DNA from 4 places in the Rahnella sp. GSA61A genome. Region 4 is predicted to be linked to each of the others. Evidence: predicted binding sites of a transcription regulator. Region 4 holds the regulator's gene; each other region holds the start of a gene.
The links. Region 4 encodes CRP, which controls carbon source genes, mostly activating them, when cyclic AMP is high. Its sites were predicted from a motif close to ATGTGANNNNNNTCACAT; they were not measured.
Positions count from the first base shown of each region.

Region 1: a site for CRP is predicted at 3,051-3,068, ahead of LC431_RS15845 (arabinose ABC transporter substrate-binding protein). Genes of this name have one in related genera too.
Region 2: a site for CRP is predicted at 3,890-3,907, ahead of gntK (gluconokinase). Genes of this name have one in related genera too.
Region 3: a site for CRP is predicted at 3,014-3,031, ahead of rbsD (D-ribose pyranase). Genes of this name have one in related genera too.

Region 1 is NZ_JAHXYO010000012.1:32,047-39,932, forward strand. Features, by position in the region: gene araA (L-arabinose isomerase) at 1-1,200, opposite strand, end outside; gene LC431_RS15840 (ribulokinase) at 1,237-2,916, opposite strand; gene LC431_RS15845 (arabinose ABC transporter substrate-binding protein) at 3,333-4,319, shown strand; gene araG (L-arabinose ABC transporter ATP-binding protein AraG) at 4,571-6,157, shown strand; gene araH (L-arabinose ABC transporter permease AraH) at 6,176-7,180, shown strand; gene araC (arabinose operon transcriptional regulator AraC) at 7,357-7,886, shown strand, end outside.
Region 2 is NZ_JAHXYO010000006.1:250,695-258,580, forward strand. Features, by position in the region: gene LC431_RS10755 (NAD(P)-dependent alcohol dehydrogenase) at 1-842, shown strand, start outside; gene LC431_RS10760 (DMT family transporter) at 891-1,817, opposite strand; gene LC431_RS10765 (TetR/AcrR family transcriptional regulator) at 1,814-2,401, opposite strand; gene LC431_RS10770 (CopD family protein) at 2,608-3,039, shown strand; gene LC431_RS10775 (hypothetical protein) at 3,087-3,233, opposite strand; gene yahO (DUF1471 family periplasmic protein YahO) at 3,304-3,582, opposite strand; gene gntK (gluconokinase) at 4,077-4,616, shown strand; gene gntU (gluconate transporter) at 4,613-5,950, shown strand; gene edd (phosphogluconate dehydratase) at 5,967-7,781, shown strand; gene LC431_RS10800 (bifunctional 4-hydroxy-2-oxoglutarate aldolase/2-dehydro-3-deoxy-phosphogluconate aldolase) at 7,809-7,886, shown strand, end outside.
Region 3 is NZ_JAHXYO010000011.1:4,102-11,987, forward strand. Features, by position in the region: gene rbsC (ribose ABC transporter permease) at 22-993, opposite strand; gene rbsA (ribose ABC transporter ATP-binding protein RbsA) at 1,000-2,505, opposite strand; gene rbsD (D-ribose pyranase) at 2,513-2,932, opposite strand; gene kup (low affinity potassium transporter Kup) at 3,148-5,016, opposite strand; gene ravA (ATPase RavA) at 5,284-6,792, shown strand; gene viaA (ATPase RavA stimulator ViaA) at 6,795-7,886, shown strand, end outside.
Region 4 is NZ_JAHXYO010000008.1:18,038-25,923, forward strand. Features, by position in the region: gene allS (HTH-type transcriptional activator AllS) at 113-1,027, shown strand; gene LC431_RS12155 (phosphoribulokinase) at 1,163-2,032, shown strand; gene LC431_RS12160 (OsmC family protein) at 2,036-2,443, opposite strand; gene crp (cAMP-activated global transcriptional regulator CRP) at 2,806-3,438, shown strand; gene LC431_RS12170 (YccS/YhfK family putative transporter) at 3,500-5,575, shown strand; gene LC431_RS12175 (aspartate aminotransferase family protein) at 6,271-7,488, opposite strand; gene LC431_RS12180 (aminodeoxychorismate synthase component II) at 7,612-7,886, opposite strand, start outside.

The sequences.
Region 1 (7,886 bases), on a different contig from region 4:
GCCCATGTCGATGACGCTGGCATTGACCGCCGGACCTGCCGGTGTGGAGAAAATCAGACGCGCCGGATCCGCTTTACCGCCTATGCCGAGATATTGCGCATCGAGCAGCGGCTTCTCTTCTTTGGCAATCGACGGACACACTTCCAGCATGTGCGAGCCCACAACCAGATCACTGCCTGGTTTGAAGTGGTAGGTGTAATCCTCCATGAAAGAAGTGCCGCCTTTCAGACCGCTGGCCATGACTTTCATGATGCGCAGCAGGGCAGACGTTTTCCAGTCACCTTCGCCACCAAAGCCGTAGCCTTTCTGCATCAGACGCTGGACTGCCAGCCCGGGCAGTTGTTTCATGCCGTGCAGATCTTCAAAGTTGGTCGTGAATGCCCCGAATTTACCTTGTTCGAGGAAACGGGTCATACCAAGTTCAATTTTGGCAGCATCCAGCAGGTTTTCACGACGTTCGCCGTTAATTTTTACCGCATCCGTCAGGCGATAGGTGGCTTCATATTCTTCCACCAGCGTATCGATGTCGCCTTTGCTGACTTCGTTGATTACGCTGACCAAATCACCAATTCCGTAGGCACTGATGCTGTAGCCGAACTGGATTTGAGCGGCAACTTTATCGCCTTCGGTGACAGCAACTTCACGCATATTATCGCCAAAACGTGCCACTTTCAGGTGCTGGCTTTCGTTTTTGGCGGCAGCAACGCGCATCCACTGGGCGATACGGCGGTGAGATTCACCGTCCTGCCAGTGACCGGCTACCACGGTGTGTTGCTGACGCATACGGGCACCGATGAAGCCGAATTCACGGCCACCGTGCGCGGTCTGGTTCAGGTTCATGAAGTCCATGTCCATGGTTTCCCATGGGATTTCAGCATTGAATTGCGTATGGAACTGCATCAGCGGCTTATGCAGGATGCTCAGCCCGGCAATCCACATTTTGGCCGGCGAGAAGGTATGCAGCCAGGTGATGATGCCCACGCAGGCGTTGTCATAGTTGGCTTCACGGCACAATGCGGTGATTTCGTCCGGCGTGGTCACCAGCGGTTTGAGCACCAGTTTTATCGGCAAACCGGCTTCGCTGTTCAGGCTACTGACCACCTTCTCGGCGTTCTCTTTTACCTGACGTAATGCCTGCGGACCGTACAGATGCTGACTGCCAATGGCGAACCACACTTCGAGATGTTTAAACGCGTCCATTTATTACTCCTGAATATCGGATAGATGAAATACGGGTTAATGCGCCGGTTTCGCTGCAAACAGCGGTTCAGTCGTGGCACACCATTGCTGATAACGTTCGTACAGGCGCTGATATTGCGCGACGCGCTGCGGATCCGGCGTCAGCGTACGTTCGATGCTGCAGGCCATTTTTTCCTGTGCGGCAGGAACATCTTTGAACTCCCCGGCAGCGACGGCGGCGAAAATCGCGGCACCCAGGGCGCAGCACTGATCGGAAGCGACAATTTGCAACGGACGGTTCATCACATCGGCGCAAACCTGCATGATGACCGGCGATTTACGCGCGATGCCCCCGAGCGTCAGCACGTTTTCCACCGGAATATCCTGCTGTTCGAAACATTCCATGATGGCGCGCGCGCCAAAAGCGGTCGCTGCGATAAAGCCGCCGAACAGTTCAGGTGCTTCTGTGCCCAGATTGATATCGGTAATGACACCTTTCAGGCGCTGGTTGGCAAACGGTGTACGGCGGCCGTTAAACCAGTCGAGCACCAGCGGCAGATGATCCAGTTTCGGATGAGCGGCCCAGGCCACAGTGAGATCGGTCAGCAGATTTTTTTGCAGGCTGGTCAGTTGCGGTGCCATTTCCGGATGGGCTTTGGCGGCCTGAATCAGCGGCCAGCTCAGCAGACGGCTGAACCAGGCGTACATGTCGCCGAAAGCGGATTGTCCGGCTTCCATCCCGATCATGTCCGGCACGACGCTGCCTTCCACCTGTCCGCAGATCCCGGCGATAGCACGGTCGTTTACGCGTTCTTTATCGGCGATCAGGATGTCGCAGGTAGAGGTGCCGATCACTTTGACCAGCGTATAAGGCTGTGCGCCCGCGCCGACTGCCCCCATATGGCAGTCGAATGCGCCGCCCGAAAGCACCACACTGGCGGGTAAGCCAAGACGTTCTGCCCATTCAGGTGTCAGTGTGCCAACAGCCTGTTCGGCGGTGACGGTGTCGGTAAACAGCGGATAGGGCAGATGTTCAACCAGCAGCGGATCGAGGGCGGCAAAGAACGCTTTTGGTGGCAGGCCGCCCCATGACGGATGCCAGAGCATTTTGTGTCCGGCGCTGCAACGTCCGCGCACCACTTTATCCGGCGCGGTGGTGCCGGAAAGCAGGGCGGGCACCCAGTCGCACAATTCAACCCATGACGCGGCTGCTTGTTTAACCGCAGCATCAGCACGGGAAACGTGCAGGATTTTCGCCCAGAACCATTCTGAGGAATAAACGCCGCCGATATAGCGGGAATAGTCGGGGAAATCGCCGCTGCGACACAGACGGTTGATCTCTTCCGCTTCTTCTATTGCCGTGTGATCTTTCCAGAGCACAAACATGGCATTCGGGTTTTCGGCAAATTCCGCTTTCAGCGCCAGAATGTTGCCTTCCTCATCGACAGGGGCCGGGGTTGAGCCGGTGGAATCGACGCCGATACCCACCACGCGCGCAGCCCGCTCGCTGCCCAGCCGTTGCACTACGTTTTTAATCGCCTGTTCCATTGCCTCTATATAGTCGAGCGGGTGATGGCGGAACTGATTTATTGCCGCATCACAATAGCGACCTTCATTCCAGCGCGGATAATAAACCACATCGGTTTCCATCTCGGCACCGGTCTGACAATCCACAGCCAGGGCACGGACGGAATCGCTGCCAAAATCAAGACCAAGAGCAATCGCACCTTGCGTCATTCTTTCTCACTCCTTCAGGTTTGCCGTAGTCATTACGGCGGCGAATCGAATTGCTCTAACAGTAGGAGGATGCAAAAAAGTGAGTGAGGAGGCGTTAGCTGGAAGTATGCACAAATCTGCTCCCAATGATGTTTCTGTGAGGTTGGTCAAATGTTAGCGTTTGGCTAAAATCGCTATATCTATGCACAAACCTGCTGTTTTCCCGCCGTGTGATAGCGCTCTACATTCCGCTGCAAAATTACCGCTAAAACTTAACCCGTCTTACAAGAGAGTGTGACGCAAATCCTCTATAAACTGGACTTCGCCGCACTTTCACTTTGTTTCTTTACGCTACTGATAACGTTTTCACGATTGCGGCAAACCACCAGATTTAAGACTGTGATTGTGAAAAACAACAATAAAAGTCGGAGAACATCATGCATAAATTCACTAAGGCATTAGCGGCGGTCGGGTTAGCTGCCCTTATGTCACATTCAGCTATGGCAGCCGAGAATCCGAAGCTGGGCTTCCTGGTTAAACAACCGGAAGAGCCGTGGTTCCAGACTGAATGGCGGTTCGCAGATAAAGCCGGTAAGGATCTCCACTTCGACGTCATTAAAATCGCCGTGCCGGATGGTGAAAAAACGTTGAATGCAATCGACAGCCTGGCGGCCAACGGCGCGAAAGGTTTTGTCATCTGTACGCCGGATCCGCGTCTCGGCCCTGCCATCATGGCGAAAGCGCGCAGCTATGACATGAAAGTGATCCAGGTGGATGACCAGTTTGTGAATGCCAAAGGCAAGCCAATGGAAGAAGTGCCATTAGTCATGATGGCCGCGACCAAAATCGGCGAACGTCAGGGGCAGGAACTGTACAAAGAAATGCAAAAACGTGGCTGGAAAGTCGCTGATACCGGCGTGATGGCCATTACTGCCGATGAACTCGATACGGCGCGCCGCCGCACCTCCGGTTCAATGGAGGCACTGAAAGCTGCCGGTTTCCCGGAAAAACAAATCTACAAAGTCCCGACTAAATCTAACGACATCCCGGGCGCACTGGATGCCGGTAACTCCCTGCTGGTGCAACATCCTGAAGTGAAAAACTGGCTGATCATCGGCATGAACGACAACACCGTATTGGGTGGCGTGCGTGCAACCGAAGGTCAGGGCTTTAAAGCGGCTAACGTGATCGGCATCGGCATCAACGGTGTGGATGCAGTGAATGAGTTGTCAAAAAGCGCCCAGACTGGCTTCTACGGTTCCCTGTTACCTAGCCCGGATATCCACGGTTACAAAAGTATCCAGATGCTGAATGAATGGGTTACCAAAGGCGTTGAACCACCGAAATTTACCGAAGTGACGGATGTTGTCCTGATTACCCGCGACAACTTCAAAGAAGAGCTGAAGAAGAAAGGTCTTATGTGATCTTCAGATGTGGTTGAAACAAGCAATACCCCTAAATAATTCGAGTTGCAGGAAGGCGGCAAGTGAGCGAGTCCCGATGAGCTTACATAAGTAAGTGATTCGGGTGAGTAAGCGTAGCCAACGCATCTGCGACTTGAAGTATGAAGGGGAGAGACGCTGCTGCAGAACGGACGACAGTTTTAAATAGTTTGAACTGTTTTCTGCTTTGCAGTGGCGTGCATCCATACTTACTCAACTTCCAGGTAGCCACTATGACTCAGCAATCTTTCGATAATAAGACGCCTTTGCTGACACCGTCACTGACGGAGTTTGATGCGGCCAGGCCGTATCTGGAATTCCATGACATTGGCAAAACTTTTCCGGGCGTGAAAGCGCTGGACGGTATTTCATTCAATTGTTACGCCGGACAAATTCATGCGCTGATGGGCGAAAACGGAGCGGGGAAATCCACCCTGCTGAAGATCCTCAGCGGGAACTATCAGCCTTCCCAGGGCAATATTCATATCAAAGGCCAGCCGGTCGCGTTCAGCCATACCACGGATGCGCTCGATGCCGGTGTGGCGATCATTTATCAGGAACTCCATCTGGTGCCGGAAATGACGGTAGCAGAGAACATTTATCTCGGGCAGTTGCCGAGCAAACACGGTTTTGTAAACCGTAAATTGCTGCGTTACGAAGCCAAACTTCAGCTTGAACATCTCGGGCTGGATATCGACCCCGATACACCGCTGAAATATCTCTCCATCGGCCAGTGGCAGATGGTGGAAATTGCCAAGGCGCTGGCGCGGAATGCCAAAATTATTGCATTCGATGAACCTACCAGTTCGCTTTCTGCACGCGAAATTGAACAATTGTTCCGTGTTATCCGTGAGTTACGGGCGGAAGGGCGTGTGATTTTATATGTCTCACATCGTATGGAAGAGATCTTTGCATTAAGTGACGCCGTCACCGTTTTCAAAGACGGACGTTACGTTCGCACCTTTGACGACATGACGCAGGTGGATAACAGCAAGCTGGTGCAGGCGATGGTTGGCCGTAATCTCGATGACATTTACGGTTACGCGCCACGTCCGCACGGCAAAATTCGCCTTGAACTGGATGAGGTGAAAGCACCGGGCGTGAGAACGCCGGTCAGCCTGACGGTACGTCAGGGCGAAATCGTCGGCCTGTTCGGGCTGGTGGGTGCAGGGCGCAGTGAGCTGATGAAAGGATTATTTGGTGGTACGCGTATTACCGGCGGTACCGTCCGGCTGGACGGTGTAGCGCTGAATATTCGTAAACCGGCAGATGCGATCCGCCAGGGCATCATGTTGTGCCCGGAAGACCGCAAAGCTGACGGCATTATTCCTGTGCACTCGGTGCGCGACAACATCAACATCAGCGCCCGTCGCAAAACGGTGAAAGCAGGGTGCCTGATCAACAACGCCTGGGAAGCGAAAAATGCGCGTAAACATATCGATGCGCTGAATATCAAAACCCCCAGCGACCAGCAACTGATCATGAACCTTTCAGGGGGTAATCAGCAAAAAGCCATTCTGGGCCGCTGGTTGTCGGAAGAAATGAAAGTCATTTTGCTGGATGAACCAACGCGGGGTATCGACGTTGGCGCCAAGCATGAAATTTATAATGTGATTTATTCACTGGCAAAACAAGGCATTGCGGTGCTGTTTGCGTCCAGTGATTTACCGGAAGTGCTGGGTCTGGCCGACAGGGTGGTGGTGATGCGCGAAGGCGCAATCTCCGGCGAACTGTTGCATGACGACGCCACCGAAGAAAAAGCGCTGGGGCTCGCTATGTTGCGCACGCCAGTTCTTGATTCTGCCCATGACGCTGCCTGACTGAGGAGCAAAAATATTATGTCGAGTATGACAACCAATTCAGCCAAACCGGATCAACCTTCAGCAGCCTCACGCGGCGGCCAGGGTCTGATGCGTATCTGGGACAGTTACGGCATGTTAGTGGTGTTCGCCGTGCTGTTTATCGCCTGTACCATTTTCGTGCCAAACTTCAGTTCTTTCATCAACATGAAAGGGTTGGGGCTGGCGATTTCGATGTCCGGCATGGTGGCCTGCGGGATGCTGTTCTGTCTGGCTTCCGGTGACTTCGATCTGTCTGTTGCATCGGTGATTGCCTGTGCGGGCGTCACCACCGCCGTGGTGATCAACATGACCGAAAGCCTGTGGATCGGCGTTGCTGCCGGTTTACTGCTCGGGATGCTGACCGGTTTGCTCAACGGTTTTGTTATCGCCCGTCTGAAAATCAATGCGCTGATCACCACGCTTGCCACTATGCAGATTGTGCGCGGTCTTGCGTACATCATTTCTGACGGTAAAGCGGTGGGCATCGAAGACGAACGTTTCTTCACCCTCGGTTATGCCAACTGGCTGGGGCTGCCTGCACCTATCTGGCTGACGGTCGGCTGTCTGATCATCTTTGGTCTGTTGCTGAACAAAACTACCTTCGGGCGTAACACGCTGGCGATTGGCGGTAATGAAGATGCGGCGCGTCTGGCCGGTGTGCCGGTGGTGCGAACGAAAATCATCATCTTCGTGCTGTCCGGGCTGGTATCAGCGGCGGCGGGGATCATTCTGGCGTCACGTATGACCAGCGGCCAGCCGATGACCTCACTGGGCTTCGAGCTGATCGTTATCTCTGCCTGCGTACTGGGTGGCGTTTCCCTGAAAGGCGGTATCGGTAAAATTTCCTATGTGGTGTCCGGGATCCTCATTCTGGGTACCGTGGAAAATGCCATGAACCTGCTGAACATTTCTCCGTTCTCGCAATATGTGGTTCGTGGCTTGATCCTGCTGGCGGCAGTTATCTTCGACCGCTACAAACAGAAAGCGAAAAAGACCGTTTAATCTGGTTTTGTGATAACGCTTTCACGCAATCATCACGCGGCATTTAACGCTATTACGGGTTAAATGCCGAAAAAACGCGTGGTTGTTCACAATTTAGCAACCTTTACTGGCAGCGTTTTCACTGCCGATTAGAATAGATGAAAAGTCCATAGTCCAGTGAAGTTTCAGGAGGTTCGATGTATCACCGTATGATTCAGGATCAGCAGCAAAATCCGCTGTTACCGGGTTACAGTTTCAATGCCTATCTGGTCGCCGGTATGACACCTATCCTTGCTGACGGGCCACTGGATTTCGCCATCGACCGTCCGGGTGGAATGAAAGGCTACATTCTTAATTTGACGGTGAAGGGGCAGGGTAAAGTCTTCGACGGCGAAGACACGTTCTACTGCAATCCCGGTGATCTGCTGTTATTCCCACCGAAAGCCCGCCATCTTTACAGTCGTTCTGCCAACGCCGACTCCTGGTATCATCGCTGGGTGTATTTCCGCCCGCGCGCCTACTGGGCAGACTGGCTGGAATGGCACACCAAAACCCGCGATGTCGGGCGTCTTTCTTTACCGAATAATACCTTGTTGCTGGAATTTGACCGTCTGTTTGCCAACATCGAACAAACGCAAAAATCGGGGCGACGTTTTTGCGAAGAGCTGGGGATGAATCTGCTGGAACGTCTGTTGCTGCGAGCCATGGAAGAAGATCCGCAGAGTCC
Region 2 (7,886 bases), on a different contig from region 4:
AAGGCGTCACTCGCTACAAACCAGGCGATCATGTTGCCGTCGGTTGCATGGTAGACAGTTGTCAGGAATGCGATCAGTGTAAAAAAGGTGAAGAACAGTTGTGCCGCGAAGGTAACACCGGGACTTACGCCGGTTATGATCGTTTCACCAAAGAGCCGACGCAGGGCGGATACTCCAAGCATTTAGTGGTGCGCGAGGAGTTTTGTCTGCGTATGCCGGAAGGGTTAGATCTCTCCAAAGCCGCGCCGCTGCTGTGCGCCGGTATCACCACCTGGTCGCCGCTGAAAACCTGGAACGTCGGGCCGGGCAGCCGTGTGGGCGTGATTGGTCTGGGCGGTCTGGGCCATATGGCGGTCAAACTGGCGGTCGGTCTGGGTGCAGATGTTACGGTGGTGAGCCGTTCAAATGCCAAAGAAGCCGATGCGCTGGAATTAGGTGCAAGCCGTCTGCTGGTCAGCGCCGACAGCGACGCGATGGCGCAGGCACACGATCATTTTGATTTAATCATCGATACCGTGCCGGTCAAACATGACGTCACGCCGTACCTGCCGTTGCTGGATGTGGACGGTACGCTGGTGCTGGTCGGGCAGGTCGGGCCGATGGAAGAATTCAACACCGTACCGCTGTTGTTAGGCCGTCGTCGCGTGGCCGGTTCGCCAATCGGCGGCATCCGTGAAACGCAGGAAATGCTCGATTTCTGTGCTGAGAAAAACATTCTGCCGGATTGTGAAATGATCCGCATGGATGAAATTAACGAAGCGTTTGAGCGTATGGAAAAAGCCGATGTGCGCTATCGTTTTGTGATTGATATGGCTTCCCTGACCGCGCCTGCGGCGGTGTAATCTGTCGCAGCAATGAAGACAAAAATGGCTCCTGCGGGAGCCATTTTTTCAGGCAGAAACCGGTAAGGTTGCGCGTCTTTTCAGCGGCACGGTGATAAAAATCAGACAGGCAACCACCAGCCCGATACCTGTCCAGCCCAGCGGCGGCAGGCGTTCGCCCACAATCACCACCGCCAGCACGGCGGCGACCGCCGGTTCCAGCAGGGTGATGGTGGTGGCCATGCTGGCCGGAATGCGTGCCAGGGCATAACCGAAACAGACATAACCGACAAACATCGGGATAAGCGCCATGTACGCGCCGACCGCGGCGTTATTCCATGACGCCAGAAGGGGCGCGCCGGTCATCCACAGCACCGGCATCAGCAGTAAACCGCCCAGCCCGAACGTGGCGCCCATTGCCGCGCGGGAAGGGACGCCGCGCTGCATTAAATGACGCGCCGCCCAGGCATAAAGCGCGTAGGTCAGCCCGGCAATCAGCCCGAGTACCACACCGGCTATCGCGTGGTCGCCCTGACCGGCGGTGGAGTGACTGCCACTTTCACCGACGCAAAGTAACACCATGCCCGCCACGCCAATGGCGGCGCCGGTCATCCAGCGGCGGGTGAGACGTTGTCCGTCGAGATAATATTCAATCAGTGCGGATAACAGCGGCGCAGAACCGAGGGAAATCACGGTACCGACCGTGACGCCCGCCAGGTGCATCGAGGCGTAAAACGCCAGCGGATAAACTGCGACCGCCAGTGCGCCGGTAAATAACATGCGTGCGTTGTTCACCAGAGTTACCCGGCTGGTGACTATCCTTCTGGCGGAAATCAGCGCCTGCAACAATCCGCCCAGCCCCATGGCCACTGCGCCGATCGCCAGCGGGCTGACGTCGGGCGCAAATGTCGCCGCCGTGCCGGTCGACCCCCACAGAACGGAAGCAAATACCACGGCGAGTACGCCCGTCATGCGTTCACGAGGCGTTATCGTCATGGCACCTCCATCATTGAGGCCGCCATGTCCATCGCCTGACGGACACATTGACCGTTGCCTTCCAGACCTGCACGCGAAATCGCGCCTTCCAGTAAAAATGAAAAATGCCGCGCCATCAGGCGGGCTTTGGCCTCGTCAGTGGGGAACAGTTCGAGAAGATGCGCAGTCACGATAGCTTCAACATGTTCTTTATGCCCGCGCACGGCGTGCCTGCCGGGCGCTCCGGCGGGCAGTTCGGCGGCGGCATTCAGTAACCCGCAGCCACGAAAGCCGTGCTCATAGGCAAATTCAGCGTGATCGTCATACGCCTGAAACACGGCGAGCACTTTTTCTTTCGGTGTTTTAGCTTTTTCAACACGCCGGGCGTACAGCTCCAGCCATTCGTCATGACGTATTTCAATGTACGTCGCGACCAGTTCAGCCTTGGATTCGAAATTGTTGTAGAGGCTTTTTTTGGCGACACCGGCACGTTTGATGATTGCGTCAATCCCGGTCGCAGCAATGCCGTTGTTATAAAACAGAACCCGGGCGGCACCGAGAAGCCGGTCGCGGGCGCTTTCAGGAGAGGAGTCTGTGGTGGACATTTTTTTTACTCGTGTTGTTCATCTTGCCTGTAGGTATACCAGTCTACCTACTCAATGTAAACACCGGCTGAGAATAAGAAAAAGTGACGACTTAACCGTGCCTTTCGTGTGGGAAACCGCCATAATCCGCTAAAAGTTGTGGAGAGACAGCAGGTTGAGGTCATCTGCGGCAGGCAGAATTATTGTTAACTTCCGGAGGGATAAAAATGCTTCATGAATGGCTCAATGCCTTGCACGTGATTGCGGGCGTATTGTGGATTGGCGGCATGCTGGCGATGGCGCTGGTATCGATGGCCTGTTCGCGGACATCCGGTACTGCGGAAAGTGCAGGACAGACGTTGTTACTGGAAACCGTGCGCAAATGGACGCGCAGTGTCACCAGCCCGGCGATGATCCTGTTGTGGGTGGCGGGCATCGTGATGATCGTCAGTTATGGCAAATTCCCCCATGCCTGGCTGCTGATAAAAATGGTGGTGGTGCTGGTTCTCTCCGCGCTGCACGGGCTGCTTTCCGGCGATTTACGTCGTCGCGCCACCGGTCAGCAGGTGAAAGATTTCGCGCTGGTGCGCAACGCCAGCGCGGTGATTATTGTCGGTGTGATCCTCATTGGTATTTTGGCGATAATCAGGCCTTTCTGACATCCGGTTTCCCGCAAAACTCAATCCACGTGAAAGCGTGGATTTTTTTATGACTCGCCGTTCACCAGCGCAATCAGGGTGCAGGGCACCGGCGGAATATTGCCTTCCTTTAAAATTGTCAGCGAATGGTTTTCGCGCACGGCAAACGATCCCAGCCCGATAATAACCAGCATCAGCGGAGCCGACAGCAGCATAATCGTCCATTAAAAAGCCCGCAAATTTGCAGGCTTCTTTTTATTGCTTATTGTGCAGAAAACAAAATACTTATTTTTTCTTATAAACGTCAGCAGTACCGTGAATTTTATTGTTGGTATTACCGGAGGTTAATACAAATACATCGCCGCCTTTTTTATCGGCTTTCTTAGAAAGATCTTCAATGGCGCCGGACTGCGAGGTTTTATTTGAGGTGGTCACAGAGCCGACTTTGGTATACTCAGAAGCCACTTTTTCAAAATCTATTTTCTTCATTAATTCAGCAGAATAAGTGCTGAAAGAGACACAGCCCATCACAGCCACTGCCAGCAGAGCTTTAGATATTTTCATGTAATCCTCAGATTTTAAATTGCCCAGTAAATTGAAGGAAAGTAATAGAAAGCTGTTTATTTAGTGAAACCCTGTTAATCAATAACTCACTGTTTAAAAGAGTGAGTTATCACTGCCATTTAGTAATAGACAAGGAAGTCAATAATTACAAGGAGGGAAGAAAAAATTAAGCAACCGGTGCGGTTTTTAGTCTTTTGTGCCGGAGGTTTTGTACACAGTAATAGCAATCACATACTTTTCGTTTCGCCTGCGCATGTTATCCATCTGTTAACCCCCGTCCGAAATATGTTTCATTGCTAATAATTAACTTTGAAGCAGATCACATTTATGCTTTTCCCCTGCACGGGCAGATTGTCACGGGTGAAAAAGCCTCTGATAATGTTACCGATAACATGTTACCGGTAACATTGCGAATAAACATGAACAGTGTGGACATAACGAATAAAACCACTGACCCGTCTTTCGCGTTTTTTAACCAGTCGAGGAGCGCAACCGTGAACAATGATCAGAACCGAATTTATGTGTTTATGGGCGTATCAGGCAGCGGAAAATCAGCCGTCGCCAACGCCGTGGCACACCAGCTTTCAGCCGGTTTTCTTGACGGCGATTTCTTACATCCCCGCAGTAATATCCTGAAAATGGCCGCCGGTGACGCCCTCAATGATGACGACCGCGCGCCGTGGCTGGCCGCCCTCAATGATGCCGCGTTTGCCATGCAGCGAACCAATAATGTGTCGGTCATCATCTGCTCGGCATTGAAAAAACGTTACCGCGATCGTCTGCGCGCAGGTAACGCCAACCTGTCTTTCATCTATTTACAGGGTGAATTCCCGGTCATCGAAGAACGCATGGCCGCACGCAAAGGGCACTTTTTTAAATCGCAGATGCTGATCTCACAGTTTGCAGCACTCGAACAACCTGGCGCTGAAGAAAGTGACGTGATCACCATCGGCATTCATCAGCCGCTTGATGCGGTGATTGCAGAGACCCTGCAACACATCCGTAGTTTTCAGCAACAGGAGCATTGCGCGTGAATACAGTGACTTTAGTCGGTACTGCAGCGGGCTCCGTGTTGCTGCTGCTTTTTCTGGTGATGAAAGTGCGTATGCACGCGTTCGTCGCGCTGATGCTGGTGTCGATTGCCGCCGGGATTTTCTCCGGCATGCCGGTCAATACCATTGCCGACACCATGCAGAAAGGCATGGGCAGCACGCTGGGTTTTCTGGCGATTGTGGTGGCGCTGGGGGCGATGTTCGGCAAGATCCTGCATGAAGTCGGCGCACTTGACCAAATTGCGGCCCATTTACTGAATCGTTTTGGCAAAAACAAAGCCCATTATGCTCTCGGGATTGCCGGGCTGGTTTGCGCCTTGCCGCTGTTTTTCGATGTGGCGATTGTGCTGCTGATTGGCATCGTGTTCGCGGTGGCGCGCCGTACTGACGGCAACATCGTCAGGCTGGCGATCCCGTTATTTGCCGGTGTCGCGGCAGCGGCGTGTTTCCTGCTTCCGGGACCGGTCCCGATGCTGCTGGCGTCGCAGATGAATGCCGATTTTGGCTGGATGATCGCCATCGGTCTGGTGGCCGCGATTGCCGGCATGCTGATCGCCGGTCCGCTGTACGGCAATTTTATCAGCCGTCATGTCAGCTGGCCGATGCCTGTTGAAGAAAATGCCCCGACGCTTAACAAAGATAACCTGCCGTCATTCGGTTTCAGTCTGGCGCTGATTTTGTGTCCGCTGGTGTTGGTGGGAATGAAAACCATCGGCGCACGCTTTGTCACGGCGGGTACGCCATTGCACGACTGGCTGGAGTTTATCGGCCATCCGTTTACCGCCATTCTGATTGCCTGCCTGATTGTCATTTACGGGCTGGCAAAACCACGCGGCATGACCAACGAACAGACGCTGGCCATCTGCTCAGCCGCCGTTCAGCCCGCCGGGATCATCCTGCTGATGACCGGTGCGGGTGGCGTATTCAAACAAATTCTGGTGGATTCCGGCGTCGGCCCGGCCATTGGTGACGCGATGATCGGCACCGGCTTACCGATTGCCGTGGCCTGTTTTGCACTGTCAGCGGTCGTGCGGGTTATTCAGGGTTCAGCCACCGTGGCCTGCCTGACCACTGTCGGGCTGGTATTGCCGGTAACCCATCAGATGGGGCTCAACGGCGGTCAGCTGGCCGCACTCGCCATCTGCATTACCGGCGGTTCCATTGTGCTCAGCCACGTAAACGATGCCGGTTTCTGGTTATTCGGCAAGTTCACCGGTGCCAGCGAACTGCAAACGCTGAAAACCTGGACGGTGATGGAAACCCTGCTCGGCACGACTGGCGGGATCATCGGCATGATTGCTTTCACGATGCTTTAAGAAAGGGGACAACATTATGATTAACAACACCGTGGCCCGTGTCACGCAGCGGATCATCAACCGTTCCGCATCCACCCGTGAAGCCTATCTGGCGCGTATGGATGCTGCCCGTTCGCAAACCGTTCACCGCGCGCAACTGGCCTGTGGCAATCTGGCGCATGGCTTTGCCGCCTGTCAGCCGGATGAGAAGAATTCCCTGAAAAATATGGTGCGCAGCGATATCGCCATTATTACCGCCTACAACGACATGCTGTCGGCGCATCAGCCCTACGAGCATTACCCGCAACGCCTGAAAGACGCACTGAAATCGGTGGGTGCGGTCGGTCAGGTGGCGGGCGGCGTACCGGCAATGTGTGACGGTGTCACGCAAGGGCAGGACGGCATGGAGTTGTCGCTGATGAGCCGTGACGTGATTGCCATGTCGGCGGCCATCGGCCTTTCACACAACATGTTCGACGGGGCGTTGTATCTGGGTATCTGCGACAAAATCGTGCCGGGCTTAGTGATGGCGGCGCTGTCATTCGGCCATCTGCCGGCGGTATTTGTGCCCGCCGGGCCGATGAGCACCGGTTTGCCGAACAAAGAGAAAGTGCGTATCCGTCAGCTTTATACCGAAGGCAAAGTGGACCGTCAGGCATTACTGGAAGCGGAAGCCGCGTCGTATCACGGCATTGGCACCTGTACATTTTACGGCACTGCCAACACCAATCAGATGGTGATGGAAGTGATGGGGCTGCATCTGCCGGGTGCATCGTTTGTGCCGCCGGATTGCGCGCTGCGTGATGCACTGACCGATTCGGCAGCACGTCAGGTCACCCGTCTGGCCGAAACCACCGGCAACTATCAGCCACTCGGCCAGATGGTGAATGAGAAAACCGTGGTGAACGGCATTGTTGCGCTGTTAGCCACCGGCGGTTCCACCAATCTGACTATGCACATGGTCGCTATGGCGCGTGCGGCAGGCATTGTCATCAACTGGGATGATTTCTCTGAGTTGTCCGATGCGGTGCCTTCGTTATGCCGTATTTACCCGAACGGCCCGGCGGATATCAACCAGTTTCAGGCGGCGGGCGGCGTGCAACTGGTGGTGCGCGAATTGCTGAAAAACGGCCTGTTACATCAGGATGTCAACACCGTGGCTGGTTTCGGATTAGACCGTTACACGCAGGAACCGTGGCTGGAAAACGGCGAACTGGCGTGGCGCGAAGGCGCAGAGCATTCGCTCGACACAAACGTCATTGCCAGCGTGCAACAGCCGTTTGAGCATCACGGCGGCACAAAAGTGTTGTCGGGTAATCTCGGGCGTGCGGTGATGAAAACCTCGGCGGTGCCTGCGGATAATCAGATTATCGAAGCCCCTGCGGTGGTATTTGAAAGCCAGCATGACATTGTTCCGGCATTCGAGGCCGGTAAGCTGAACCGCGATTGTGTGGTGGTGGTGCGTTTTCAGGGGCCGCAGGCCAATGGCATGCCTGAGCTGCATAAACTGATGCCGCCGCTTGGCGTATTAATGGATCGCGGATTCCGTGTCGCACTGGTCACCGACGGTCGTTTGTCCGGCGCTTCCGGCAAAGTGCCTTCTGCTATCCACGTGACGCCGGAGGCGTTCAGCGGCGGCATGTTAGCAAAAGTGCGTGACGGCGACATTATTCGCGTCAACGGGCGAACCGGCGAACTCGAATTGCGTGTTGATGCTGCCGAACTGGCTGAACGAAAAGCGTATCAGCCTGATCTGAGCGCAGAACATATCGGTTGTGGCCGTGAGCTGTTCAGTGCCTTGCGCAGCCAGCTTTCCGGCGCGGAACAGGGCGCCTGCTGCATTACTTTTTAATTTATCGAAACGGATGAGAAGACAAGAATGAAAAACTGGAAAACAAGCGCAGAACACATTCTGACGGCGGGGCCGGTTGTGCCGGTCATCGTTATCAATAAACTG
Region 3 (7,886 bases), on a different contig from region 4:
TCATAAGTCCTGTAGGAGAGTTTATTTGTTGCTTTTGTTATCCACCAGAACCGCCAGCAGGATGACAACTGCTTTTACGATCATCTGGTAGTAGGAAGAAACACCTAATAAGTTCAAACCGTTATTCAGGAAGCCAAGGATCAATGCACCGATCAGCGTTCCAACAATGCGTCCTTTACCCCCGGACAGGCTGGTTCCCCCTAATACCACTGCGGCAATCGCATCCAGCTCATAACCCGTACCTGCGTTGGGCTGCGCAGAAGATAAGCGCGCCACTTCGATGATACTGGCCAGAGCGGCTAACAAACCACACAGGGAGTAGACGATAATTTTGACTTTATCGACGCTGATACCTGACAGACGCGTAGCGGATTCGTTACCGCCCAGCGCGTAGATATAACGCCCCAGCCGGGTGTGATGCAGCATGTACCATGCCGCAATAAACACCACAGCCATCAGCCAGACAGGTGTCGGGATACCCAGCGGGCGACCGATACCAAACCAGCCAAAAACATCAGCGACATCATTAAAGCCGGTACTGATCGGGCTGCCGTTGGTGTACACCATCGTAATACCACGCAGCAGCAACATCATGACCAGCGTAGCGATAAACGCCTGGACTTTCCCTTTGGCCACAATCATTCCGGTGACGCCACCCACAGCCGCACCTAACGCCAGCGCGGCGCCAACGGCAACAAACGCATTCACTTCCAGCCCGACAATCGAGGCGGCAACGGCGCCGGTCAGCGCCAGCAAAGAGCCGACGGATAAATCGATCCCGGACGTCAGGATCACCAGTGTCATGCCGACGGCCATAATGGCGTTAACGGACGTTTGCTGAAGGATGTTAAACAGGTTATTGACCGTAAAGAAATTCGGGCTCATGGAAGAGACCACGGCAATCAACACCAGCAGCGCAATCAGAGACTTTTGCTCCAACAACCACTCTTTACTGATCCAGCGCTTTTTGGCTGGCAATGTCTGAGAACTCATATCTGATTACTCCTGCGTCACGCCGTATTGCTTGCCGACAGCGGCAGCCATCAACACTTCCTGCGTAGCCTGTTCTATCGGGAATTCACCGCTTAAATGGCCTTCATGCATCACCAAAACCCGGTCACTCATACCGATCACTTCCGGCATTTCTGAGGAAACCAAAATGATACTCAGCCCTTCGCGCTTGAACTGGTTTATAAGCTGGTAAATCTCTTTCTTGGCACCAACGTCAACGCCGCGCGTCGGTTCATCGAGGATCAGGACTTTCGGCCGCGTCATTAATCCACGGGCAATTGCCACTTTTTGCTGATTACCGCCGGAAAGCAGGCCGATGGTCTGCATCATCGACGGCGTTTTGATATTGAAGAGGCGGATGAAATCGCCGACAGCCTGCTGTTCTTCCGCATGTTTAAGACGTCCGCCAGCGTGGCTGAAATAACGCAGCGCCGTCAGCGACATGTTTTCTTTCACTGACATGCCCAGAACTAAGCCATCGCGCTTGCGGTCTTCAGAGATATAAACAATGCCGTTTGCCAGCCCGTCCTGCGGTGAGTGTGTCACCACTTCGCGGCCATCGAGCGCCACATAACCACTTTTACGCGGTAAGGCTCCGTAGAGAATTTTCATCAGTTCGGTACGGCCTGCGCCCATCAGACCGGAAATCCCCAGAATTTCGCCGCTGTACAGATCAAAGCTGACGTTATCCACGCCCGGCCCGCTGACATCGCGTACCTGCAAACGCAGCGCACCGCGTTCATGATTAATGCGCGGGTATTGCTCTTCGAGGCGACGGCCCACCATCATTTCAATCAGCGTGTCTTCTTCAAGCGAACTGACCGGCCGCTCTGCAATAAACTGCCCGTCACGGAACACCGTCACGTCGTCGCAGATTTCGAAAATTTCTTTCATGCGGTGGGAGATATACACCACACCGCAACCGGCGGCTTTCAGTTCCCGGATCACGTTAAATAAAGAAGCGGTTTCGGTATCGGTCAGGGCATCCGTCGGTTCATCCATAATGATGACTTTGGATTCAAAGCTCAGCACTTTGGCAATTTCGACCATCTGCTGGTCGCCGATGGATAAATCGCCTACCAGCCGGTCGCTTTTGTAACGCAGATTCAGGCGCGCCAGCAGTTTATCGGCCTCGGCATACATCTTTTTCCAGTTGATGCGGCCAAAACCGTTCACAAACTCACGGCCCAGGAAGATATTTTCAGCAATCGTCAGTTGGGGGATCAGGTTTAATTCCTGATGAATGATACCAATCCCGGCTTCCTGAGAGGCTTTAGGGCCACTGAAAACCGCTTCCTTGCCAAGAAAATGCACTGAGCCGGCATCTTTCTGATAGATGCCGGTCAGCACTTTCATCATGGTGGACTTGCCCGCGCCGTTTTCTCCCACCAGCGCCATTACACGTCCCGGATAGACGCTGAGCGCCGCGCCGGAAAGTGCTTTTACGCCGGGAAAGGCTTTATCAATGCCTGTCAGTTGCAGCAAAGGTTGCATAAAGGCCTCAGAAGGTTACGCCAGCACACAGAATAACGTTCGCATAAGGCGAACATTCCCCGCTGCGGATCACAGCCCGACTTTTTTCGCTTTGTGCTTTGAATGACTCATGACTGACGTAATCCAAAGCAATGGTGTTTCCCTGGTGTTGTTCGAGTTGTGTCAATTGGGCGAGCAACGCTTCATGGAGTTGAGGATTTTTAGTGAGGATTTCCTCGGCGAGGATAGCCCGCTCAACCTGCATCTCATGTGTCACTACCTCTAAGACTTGTAAAAAGGTGGGAACTCCCTGGGTCAGGGCCAGATCGATGCGTTGGCAAGCTGCTGGCACCGGAAGTCCGGCATCGCCAATAACCAGCTGATCGGTGTGACCTAACCGGGCAATAACATGTGAGATTTCGGCATTTAACAGCGGTGACTTCTTCATTGTGAACTCCTACAGCGAAACGTTTCGCTCACCGATGAGTTTATAAAGATCCCCGGCCATCGCAACGGAGTTATGATGGAATTGTGATCAGCGTCGAAACGTTTCGCTGAATAATTAAGAAACCGCAGGGAAATTTGAGTTAGTCGTTTCAGAAAGGAGAAAGAGAAAATAAAACAGGGCACCCGAAGGTGCCCTGCGAGCAGTAGAAATGAGGATCAGATTTCTACCTGCGTACCGAGTTCGATTACGCGGTTCGGCGGAATTTCAAACTGATCTGGCGCGCGTAAGGCGTTGCGGCTGAGCGCCATAAAGAGTTTGCCACGGAAGTAGAGATACCAGGGGCGCTTGGTCAGGATCAGTGATTCGTGCGACATAAAGAATGACGTTTCCATCATCCGGCACGGCAATCCTTCCAGACCGCAACGGTGGAACACTTCCTCCACGTTCGGCGTTTCTTTAAATCCGTAGCTGGCGACCACACGCCAGAACGTCGGCGAAAGCTGTTCGATGGTGACGCGCCGGACGTTATGTACATAAGGCGCATCTTCGGTGCGTAACGTCAGCAGTACCACACGCTCATGCAACACTTTGTTGTGTTTGAGATTGTGCAGCAACGCAAACGGAATGACGTTGATGGCGCGCGACATATACACAGCCGTACCCGGAACACGCACCGGCGGGGATTTCTCCAGAGAGGCGATCATCGCTTCCAGGGAATTCCCATGCTCGTTCATGCGGCGCATAAGGCGGAAGCGCTCGCTTTTCCAGGTCGTCATAACGATAAACATGCACAAACCCAGCGTCAGCGGCAACCAACCGCCGGAGAACAGTTTAGTAGCGTTCGCCGCGAACAGCGGGATATCCATAAACAGCAGACCGATCAGCAAAAGCCCGACCAGGAAAGGTTTCCAGTGCCAGTTTTTGAGTGCCACCGTACAGGAAAGAATACTGGTCAGCACCATCGTACCGGTCACTGCGATACCGTATGCCGCTGCCAGATTGCTCGAATGCTCGAAGCTGGCGATAACGATAACCACCGCAAAGTACAGCAACCAGTTAATGGCCGGGATGTAAATCTGGCCTGCTTCCATTTCTGAAGTGTGGATGATGCGCATTGGCGGTAGATAGCCTAAACGCACAGCCTGACGCGTCAGGGAGAACACACCGGAGATAACAGCCTGAGACGCGATAATGGTGGCCAGCGTTGCCAGCACCAGTAACGGGATCAAAGCCCAGTCAGGCGCCAGCAGGAAGAACGGGTTTTTAATCGACTCCGGATCTTTGAGCAGCAATGCGCCCTGACCGAAGTAGTTCAGCACCAGAGAAGGCAGCACCACTGTGAACCAGGCCAGACGGATCGGGAATTTCCCGAAGTGGCCCATATCCGCATACAGCGCTTCCACGCCGGTAATCGACAGAACGACCGCGCCAAGTGCCAGGAAGGAAAACGACTTATGCTCGATAAAGAAGTTAACCGCCCACATCGGGTTCATGGCGCGAAGTACTTCAGGGTTCTGCATGATGCTGTTCACGCCGAGAACAGCCAGCGTCAGGAACCACAACAACATCACCGGCGCAAACAGTTTGCCCACGATGCCAGTGCCGTGTTTCTGAATAATAAAAAGCAGCGTCAGGACAGTAATAGATAAGGGGACGATATAAGGATCAAGTGAAGGTGCTGCGATTTCCAGACCTTCCATCGCGGAAAGAACAGAAATAGCCGGAGTGATCACCACTTCACCATAGAAGAAACTTCCGCCGATCAGGCCGAGAATGACCAAAACGGCAGTGGTGCGTGCCGAGGTGTTTCTGCCCGCCAGAGACATCAGCGTCAGAATACCGCCTTCGCCTGCGTTGTCCGCCCGCATCACGTAAGTGAGGTACTTGAGCGAAACAATGAGGATTAACATCCAGAAAATCAGAGAGAGAAAACCAAAAACGACGCTGGGTTCAACGTTGAAACCATAGTGACCAGAAAAACACTCTCTTAAGGTGTAGAGAGGACTGGTACCAATGTCGCCATAGACCACACCAATGGCGGCCAGGGTTACTGCTGGGAGTGACCGTTTATGTTCAGTGCTCATATTTCGTTTCTTTTTTGCTCGAACATCCGTAAGCGATGAGTGCGCTCGATCTTATGATGCCCACTAAAAGGCGCACAGTATGCACGAATAAATTGGATTGCCTACCCTTAAATGTGCAGCTAAACCGGCGTTCATATGAACGGGGTCACATTTCTGATAATAGAAAATTTTTAGTAATCAACAAGCTATAACGACAAAAATAAACGTGGCATATCGCTATTAGCCAGTACACTATTCAACAACTCAATGGAAACCGGAAGAGACAGTATGGCGCAATCTCCCCTTCTGGCAGAACGGATCGCCCGTCTTGCTAACGCATTAGAACATGGCCTGTACGAGCGGCAGGATGCCATAAGACTTTGCCTGCTGGCAGCCCTGTGCGGCGAAAGCGTTTTTCTGCTCGGCCCGCCAGGTATTGCAAAAAGCCTGATTGCCCGGCGCCTGAAATTTGCGTTCCGACATGCGCGCGCTTTTGAATATCTTATGACGCGCTTTTCCACGCCGGAAGAAGTCTTTGGCCCGCTCTCGATTCAGGCCCTGAAAGATGAAGGCCGCTATCTGCGTCTGACCGAAGGTTACTTGCCGGAAGCTGAAATTGTCTTCCTTGATGAAATCTGGAAAGCAGGCCCGGCCATCCTCAATACATTGCTCACCGCCATCAATGAACGCCGCTTCCGTAATGGCGAACGAGAAGAACCTATTCCGATGCGTCTGCTGGTCAGTGCGTCCAACGAATTACCCGAAGCCGATGGTGGCCTCGAAGCGCTGTACGACCGCATGCTGATCCGTCTGTGGTTGGATAAAGTGCAGGATAAGCAAAATTTTCGCTCACTGCTGACCAGCCGGAACAATGAAAACGCCAATCCGGTGGCAGAGTCCCTGAGTATCAGCGATGAAGAATACCAACAATGGCAGCCGGAGATCGACAAAGTCAATCTTTCAGACAGCTGCTTTGAACTGATCTTCCAGCTGCGCCAGCGCCTTGAAGCCCTGGATACGGCACCTTATGTCTCTGACCGTCGCTGGAAAAAAGCTCTGCGCCTGTTGCAGGCCTGCGCATTTTTCAGTGGCAGAAAAGCGATCACGCAGGTGGATCTGATCCTGCTGAAAGACTGTTTATGGCATGACCTTAATACTTATAACCTGCTGCAAACCCAGATTGAGCAACTGATCACCGAACAGGCTTATCAGCAGCAGACACTGCTGATGAAAATTCAGCAGCTGAATCAGCAATGGATGCAACATCAGCAGCAACAGAGTTCGCGTCAGTCAATCAAACTGAGCAAGAAAGCCGGCATTTTCAGCCGCAAGCCACAGTACAGCCTGCCTGAATCACTTAACACCACCAACCTGACCCTGTTATTGCAAACGCCTTTACACCTGCATGAAATAAAAGTCACACACCTGTTATTCGAACGCATCATCCTGGAAGAGTGGCTAAATAAAGGAGGCGTACTGAAAGCCAAACTCAACGGGATTGGTTTTGTACAAACCGTGGATCTGGAAATCGATGACAAACAACAACTTCTGGTGCTGGATGTTAGCCGTCAGAGCACGCCGCTGACGCTGCCGGGCCATGAGCATATTGCCGTTCCCGACGAAATGAAAAATACGCTGAGTGACCTGACCGCAAAACTGGCGCAGCAGAGACATGAATTCAGCCAGCAGCAAAACTGTCTGTTTGTTCCGGCAGAATGGATGGCAAAAATAGAAGCCAGCCTGCTTCAGGTGGCTGAACAGTTGCGTCATCAGCAACAGACATTCAGTGGTCACTGATCATGTTCAGTCTCGAGTCACTGGATCTTCTGCTGGCCATCAGCGAAGCCGAACTGATTGAAGAACTGCTCGTCGGCTTGCTGGCTGCGCCAGCGCTGACGGTGTTCTTCGAGAAATTTCCCCGTCTCAAGCGTGCCCTGACCAAAGATCTCCCAGAATGGAAATTGCGCCTTCGCCAGAGGATCCACGAAACGCCGGTTCCCCAAGAGCTGGCGAAAGAATTCTATCTTTATCAGCATTGCCAGCAGATCGACGCCACGGCTTTTCAGTCCGGACTGCCTTCCCTCATCGATGAACTGGAGCAACTCAGCTCTCCCTTTGCCACTGAAGCCCGCACCTTACAGGAGAATAATGAAACCTCACGGACGGCGAAAACCGGCAACAGCTTTCATACCTTGTTCCTCCAGCGCTGGCGCCTGAACCTGACCTTCCAAACGGTGAACGTTCATCATCAGTTACTCGAACAAGAACAGGAGCAGTTGCAGGAAGAATTGCTGCAACGACTGCAGCTCAGCAGCGAGCTCTCTCCTTTATTAGCGGAGAACGATACGGCAGCAGGCCGGTTGTGGGATATGAGTAAAGGGAAGCGTCTGCGGGGTGATATTCAGTCGCTGGCGCGTTTCGGCGCTTTTCTTCAGCAGCAGCCTGAGCTGATGCATCTGGCAGAACAACTGGGGCGCAGCCAGACGGTCAAAACCAGTCCGCATGAAGATGCAAAAATGGAAACTCACCGGCTGATGGTGCGCGAACCCGCAACGGTGCCGGAAGAAGTGAACGGCATTCATCAGAGCGATGATATTTTGCGCCTGATGCCGACGGAGCTGGTAACACTGGGGCTCCCTGAGCTGGAATACGAATTTTACCGCCGTTTGCTGGAAAAGCGTCTGATGACATATCGCCTGCAAGGGGACGTCTGGCGCGAGAAAGTGGTCAAACGGCCTGTGGTCTATCAGCAACAGGAACCGCAACCGCGTGGACCTTTTGTCGTCTGCGTCGATACATCCGGTTCGATGGGGGGATTTAACGAACAGTGCGCCAAAGCGTTCTGTCTGGCGTTACTGAAAATCGCACTGGCTGATAACCGCCGATGTTAC
Region 4 (7,886 bases):
CAATCGAAATATGGAAAAAGATTCCATAAAATTGATGAAGTCCACAATTCTCATCCGGTTAAATCTATAAAATCTTTTTCATTCAATGCATTAACATTACTTCGGGTGACCTATGCTGGATGAGGAGTCGATTAAAACCTTTATGCACGTCGCACAAACAGGCAGCTTTTCCCGCGCGGCAGAGATGCTGCATAAAACGCCCGCGACCATCAGCTATCGAATTAAGATGCTGGAAGACAGTGCCGGGACGTTATTGCTCAACCGCACGACCCGTACGGTGTCGCTGACGCCCGCCGGACAGCATCTGCTTGAACGATGTCGCCAGTGGCTAACCTGGCTGGAGGGTGTACCGGCAGAACTGCAGCAGATTAACGACGGCATTGAGCGCCAGCTGAATGTGGTGGTGAACAATCTGATGTACTGCCCTGAAACTCTGGCGGCGTTATTAAGCTGTCTGACGCAGCGCTACCCGTTCACGCAGTTCACTTTCACACGACAGATTTACATGGGGGTATGGGATACGCTGCTGTACGAAGATTTTCAGCTGGCGATTGGCGTCACCGGCACCGAATCTCTTTCTAACGCCGTGAATCTGCTGCCGCTGGGTGAAGTGGACTGGATTTTTGTTCATGCGCCCTTTCATCCGCTGCAGCACATCACTGGCATGCTGGAAGAAGCGGTGTTGCGTCAGTACATTGCCATCAATGTGGAAGACACCTCGCGCCATCTGAACAAGCGGGTAGCCTGGTTGCTGACCGGGCAACGGCAGATCATCGTGGCAGATGTGGCGACTAAACTGGCCTGTCACCTGAAGGGAATGGGTATCGGTTTTCTGCCGCGCCATCTGTGCCAGCCATATCTCGACAGCGGCGAGCTGATCGCCCGACAAATCCGCTATCCGCGCGCCCCTTCCCCGCTCAGTCTGGCGTGGAAAAAGGAGTACACAGGCAAGGCGCTGCATGACATTGTTTCTCTGTTCCACCAGAAGGACCCGCTGATCCAACCGTTGCTGGCGGGTTTAGAATAGTGATGCCCTCTTTGGCTTCGCGAATAAATATGGTAACAATAGGCTTAATTATGCGCAGCCTTGACGCCAGAACTTCGACCACAGAAAAGACCGCGTCTCGCCTGCCTGCATCACCTTTATGGAGAACAGCGCATTATGTCAGCCAAACATCCTGTTATTGCCGTGACCGGTTCGAGCGGTGCAGGCACCACGACCACCAGCGTGGCATTTCGTAAAATATTTCAGCAGCTTGGTTTGCGTGCGGCGGAACTGGAAGGCGACAGTTTTCATCATTTCACCCGTCCTGAAATGGATGCGGCAATACGCAAGGCGCGCGATCTGGGACGTCATATCAGCTACTTCGGGCCGGAAGCCAATGACTTTGGTTTGCTGGAAAAAAGCTTTATCGAATACGGTAAAACAGGCACTGGTCGTTCACGTAAGTATCTGCATACTTATGACGAAGCCGTTCCCTACAATCAGGTGCCGGGTACCTTTACGCCGTGGCAGGCGTTGCCGGAACCGACGGATATTTTGTTTTACGAAGGGTTACACGGTGGCGTGGTGGCGGACAAAATTGACGTTGCCGCGCAGGTCGACCTGCTGGTCGGCGTAGTGCCTATCGTCAACCTCGAATGGATCCAGAAACTGGTGCGCGATACCGGCGAGCGCGGGCATTCCCGTGAAGCGGTGATGGATTCCGTCGTGCGTTCGATGGATGACTATATCAATTACATTACGCCGCAGTTTTCCCGCACACACATCAATTTCCAGCGGGTACCCACCATCGACACCTCGAACCCGTTTGCCGCCAAAGCCATTCCGTCACTGGATGAAAGCTTTGTGGTGATTCATTTTCAGGGACTGGATGACATCGATTTCCCGTATCTGCTGGCCATGCTGCAAGGGTCGTTTATCTCGCACATCAAAACACTGGTGGTGCCGGGCGGCAAAATGGGGCTGGCGATGGAGCTGATCATGGCGCCGCTGGTGCAGCGCCTGATGGAAGGCAAGAAGATCGAGTAAACTTTATTCGGCTGCAATCACTTCAAAGCTGTGGGTGATTGTGGCCGCTTTCCCCAGCATCAGAGACACAGAACAGTATTTTTCGGCAGACAGGCTGACTGCGCGTTCAACAATCTTATCGGTCAGATCCTTACCGGTGACGATAAAATGCAGATTGATGTGAGTGAACAGACGCGGCGCTTCTTCGCGGCGTTGTGAGGTCAGCTTCACTTCACAATCACGCACGTCATTACGACCTTTTTGCAAAATTGACACCACGTCGATTGCACTACACCCCCCTGCGGACATCAGTAACATTTCCATCGGGCTTGGGGCTTTATCACCCGCGTTTCCATCCATTGAAATCTGATGACCCGATGCAGACTCACCTAAAAATGTCAGTCCTTCAACCCATTTGACACGTGCATGCATGAACTATTCTCCCGGTGAATAAACTTGTCGAAATCTGCTCTCAGAGTACCCTTTCACCTAAAATCTGGCAACGTAACCCGATCGCCATCATGCTGAAGCGAGACAACAGAAGACAGCATCTCAAACCTGTGCTACAAACAAAGCCGAAACATACTTTCCAGTAAATTGCGGTGACGGTTTTTGCGGTTTAAGTACAGAACCCACGGTGATGACAGCAATAAACAGGCTGTTGCACTCCGACATCCGCTTGCAGCATTTCTGGAGAGTTATATGCTGAAAGGGCGCTTTGGATTTGAAGTGCCGTACAGGGAACTCTGAGCCCTGTGATTTTGGGCAGCGATAACAACAGAGGATAATAGCAAATGGTTCTCGGCAAGCCACAAACAGACCCGACTCTTGAATGGTTCCTGTCTCACTGTCATATACATAAGTATCCTTCTAAAAGTACGCTGATTCACCAGGGTGAAAAAGCCGAAACGCTTTACTACATCGTGAAAGGGTCAGTTGCTGTCCTGATTAAAGATGAAGAAGGCAAGGAAATGATACTGTCCTACCTTAACCAAGGTGACTTCATCGGTGAGCTGGGACTCTTCGAAGAAGGTCAGGAACGCAGTGCCTGGGTACGTGCTAAAACTGCCTGTGAAGTGGCTGAAATTTCGTATAAAAAATTCCGCCAGCTGATTCAGGTTAACCCGGATATTCTGATGCGTCTCTCCGCGCAGATGGCCAACCGTCTGCAAGTGACGTCAGAGAAAGTCGGCAACCTTGCCTTCCTTGACGTTACCGGTCGTATCGCTCAAACCTTGCTCAATCTGGCTAAACAGCCTGATGCAATGACCCATCCGGACGGGATGCAAATCAAGATTACCCGCCAGGAAATTGGCCAAATCGTCGGTTGTTCACGTGAAACAGTCGGACGCATTCTCAAAATGCTGGAAGATCAAAGCCTGATCTCCGCACACGGTAAAACGATTGTCGTTTACGGCACACGTTAATCCCTCAAAAATTGGCGCGGCAAAACACTGTCGCGCCTTTTTTATGGGCTAAGCTTTACCCATGACGCTATGGCGAAGACTGTTTTACCATCCTGAAGTGAACTACGCGCTGCGCCAGACGCTGGTGTTGTGCTTACCTGTTGGCATTTGCTGGCTGTTTGGCAATTTGCAAATGGGCCTGCTGTTTTCCCTCTGCCCGGCCTGTTGTAACATCGCCGGTCTGGATACCCCGCATAAACGCTTTTTCAAACGCCTGCTCGTCGGCGGTTCACTCTTTGCCGTGAGCAGCCTTCTGCTGCAACTGATGCTCGAAAGCTGGCATATACCGCTGCCGCTGATCATGCTGTCGCTGGCGTTACTGCTCGGCGTCACCGGTGAAATCAGCCCGCTGCATGCGCGCCTGTTGCCCGGTGCGCTGGTGGCGACTATCTTCACGCTGAGTATGGTGGGCGTGCGCCCGATGTGGCAGGCCCCGGTGTTGTTCGCCGCTGGCACAGCCTGGTACGGATTGTTTAACTGGGCGTGGTTTCGTATTTCGGAAGAACAGCCGATGCGCGAAACGCTCAGCCAGCTCTATCTGCAACTCGCGGATTATTTCGAAGCCAAGTACAGCCTGCTGACGCAACACACCGATCCCGAAACCGCGTTACCCCCACTGCTAGCCCGCCAGCAGCAGGTTATCGACCTGATTGCCCTGCTTTATCAGCAATTACACATGTTGCCCCAGCACGGACATCATCATCACCATAAGCGGCTATTTCAGCGTTTTCAGGTGGCGCTCGATTTGCAGGAGCACATTACAGTGAGCCTGCATCAGCCGGAAGAAGTGCAGAAACTGGTGGAGGAAAGCCATGCCGAAGCGGTTATCCGCCGAAATGCACAGGTGATTTCCACCCGTCTTCGGGTGATTGCCGACGATATTCTTTATCACCGTTTATCCGGGCGCTTTACGATGGCCAATGAGCTGACCGCGCTGGAGAAAATCGCCGCGCGCAACCCGGACAATCCGGTAGGTCAGTTTTGTTATTACCATTTCAGCCGCATTGCCCGTCTGTTACGCACACAGCGGCCGTTGTACAAACGTGACCTGATGAACACCCAGCCGCGTTTGCCCTTCTGGCCCGCGCTGAAAAGCTATCTTTCCTTCAAATCCGTGGCACTGCGTAATGCCGCACGTTTGGGCATTATTCTGGCGATTGGCAGCAGTCTGGGTCTGTTCTTCAATTTGCCCAAACCCTACTGGATCTTGCTGACTATCATGTTGGTCAGCCAGAACGGTTATAACGCCACGCGGGTGAGGATCCAGCACCGTGCACTCGGTACGCTGGCCGGATTGCTGATTGCCTCAGGCTTGCTCAAACTGGAACTGCCGGAAGGCACCACGCTGCTGTGCATGCTGCTGATCACCCTGTTGTCCTATACCGTTCTGCGCAAAAACTACGGACTGGCGATGGTCGGCATGACGGTGACTGCAGTGTATACCCTGCAATTGCTGGCGATGAACGGCGTGCATTTTCTGGTACCACGACTGGTCGATACCCTGATCGGCTGCGCGCTGGCCTTTGGTGGCACTATCTGGTTGTGGCCGCAATGGCAAAGCGGTTTGCTGCGCCAGAATGCACACCAGGCGCTGGAAATCTATCAGGACGCTATCCGCCTGCTGCTCGAGGAAAGCCCCGACACCGCCAAACTGGCGTACACCCGTATGCAGGTCAATCAGGCGCACAATAAGCTGTTCACTTCGCTAAATCAGGCGATGCAGGAGCCGGGTTTTAACTCACATTATCTGGCGGATATGCGTTTGTGGGTGACGCACAGTCAGTTTGTGGTTGAGCATATCAACGCGATGACGATCCTCGCCCGCGAGCATTACATGCTGCCGGAAAAACTGGCGACGGAGTATTTACAGACCTGCGAAATCGCGCTGCAAAGCTGTCAACAACGACTGCTCTACGACGGGCCGGGCAGCGAGAACAACCTGTTTAATGCGCCGGAACTTCACCCGGATATGCCACTGACCGAAATGGAACGCCATCTGCGGCGCGTAATTTCACATCTCAGCGTGATGCATACCATCTCGTCACTGGCGTGGAAGCAGAGGCCGCATCATGGGATCTGGCTGACGCGGCGGGCGTGAAGGGGGAGACCCCTTTCAAATCCCCTTTTTACTGGCTTGCAGTCAGACTGCTTTTTGAAATTGAGAAAATTTCGGTTTCTCAAGTACGGATGCCGTGTACTGGCGTTCTTTTAAACGGATTGAGAAAGTTTCGGTTTTTCAATTGCCGTGTTCGCTTAACTCACCGAGCCGAAACCGACCAAAGAGGGCTAAGACGAGCCCTCTTTGGAATCTCCACGTCTTAAACTGCGCGCTTCGCTCGTAGGCTATGTTCCAGCAACCACAGCGACAGGCTGGAAATCTTGCCGCGTTGCGGTTCCTTCTCTCGGTCTTCGAGCCACTGGTCTCGAAGCCGCTCCGTTCAGCAAGATTTCTGATTCGCCCGCAGGATTCTAAATTCAAAAGCAGAAGGGTTTTATCTTTTAGAAATGTCGATTGGCGTGCTCAAAAATGGCACCGAATGAACGGTTCGAGACCTATGGCTCGAAGCCTGAAATTCGGGAATCGCGCAGCGATGACATTTTGCGCCACACACTAATGCGCCAGAACATGTCCGCCGTGCCCGCGACAGCGCGCAGTGAAAAAGCGAAGGGAGATCCAAGAGGGAAAAAGCACTTTTCCCTCTTGGTCGGTTTCGGCGCGAGAGGCCATGTGATAAATGTTAGTGAGAAACCGAAATTGTCTCGATCAAGCGTTTAAAGACGGAGGCGTGGGGATCACCCCCCACAAACTTTCCCCACGGCTTTCTCAAACCTTTCCATCCCTTCTTCAATATCCGCGAAGTCGATAACAAGCGATGGCGCAAACCGCATCACGTTTGGTCCGGCGACCAGCATCATCAATCCGAATTCTGCCGCGGCGGCATGGAATTCTCCGGCGCGGTTTTTATACGCATCAGAAAGCTCGGCGCCGATCAGCAAACCCTGGCCGCGGAACTCGCTGAAGATGTGATATTTCTGGTTGATGGCCTCCAGCGCGCTGATGAATTTCTCGCGGCGCTCGTTGATCCCGGCCAGCACGTCTGGCGTATTGATGATATCCAGTGCAGCCTCAGCGACGGCGCAGGCCAGCGGGTTACCGCCGTAGGTGGTGCCGTGTTTGCCCGGTTCCATCACCGAGGCCACGTCTTCGGTTGCCAGCATGGCGGAAACCGGGAAACCGCCGCCGAGCGCTTTGGCAGTGGTCAGGATGTCTGGCGTCACGCCGTAATGCATGTAGCTGAACAACTTGCCGCTGCGCCCCATGCCGCTTTGTACTTCATCCAGCACCAGCAGCGCCTGATGTTTGTCACAAAGCTCGCGCAGACCTTGCAGAAACGCTTTGGTCGCAGGCGTGACACCGCCCTCCCCTTGCACAGGCTCGACAACAATGGCGCAGGTGTGGTCGTCGATCACCGCTTTTACGGCATCCAGATCGTTGAACGGCACGTGCACAATATCAGCGGGTTTCGGGCCGAAGCCGTCGGAGTATTTCGGCTGGCCACCCACGGAAACCGTGAACAGCGTGCGACCGTGGAAGGCATTATGGAAAGCGATGATCTTACTTTTGTACGGGCTGTGACGGTGCGAAGCGTAATAGCGCGCCAGTTTAAAGGCCGCTTCGTTGGCTTCAGCGCCGGAGTTGGCGAAGAATACGCGGTCGGCAAAGGTGGCGTCGATCAGCTTCTGCGCCAGTCGAAGGGCGGGTTCATTGGTAAATACGTTACTGACATGCCACAGGGTTTCGCCCTGCTCGTGCAACGCTTTCACCAGTGCCGGATGGCAATGTCCAAGCGCCGTCACAGCGATACCCCCGGCGAAATCAACATACTCGTTCCCTTGCTGATCCCACACGCGACTGCCTTTACCTTTCACGGGAATGAATTTCGCAGGTGAATAAACCGGCAAAATAACTTTATCGAATGTGCCCCGATCTACCGATGATTTTTCCGCCATTACCCTTCTCCCTCACGACCATTGATATGAAAATATAATCACAAAATATGCATAAAAAATCACATACAGGCAAACAGAAATCGCATCTGATGGGCAAGTAATTTTTTCAGCAATATTAACTGATTAGATTTTAAGGAAATTATCCAAAAGCTGATGCCCCTGCTCGCTCAAAATGCTTTCAGGATGGAACTGAACGCCATGCAGCGGCAAGGTTTTGTGCATGATGCCCATAATGTCGTCACGACCACCATCCCGTTCTGTCCATGCAGTAACCTCGAAACAATCGGGCAGCGTCTGTGGCGCGACCACCAGCGAATGGTAGCGCGTCACGGTCAGCGGATTATTCAGCCCGGTAAAGACACTCCTGCCGGTATGGCGGACAGGGGATGTTTTACCGT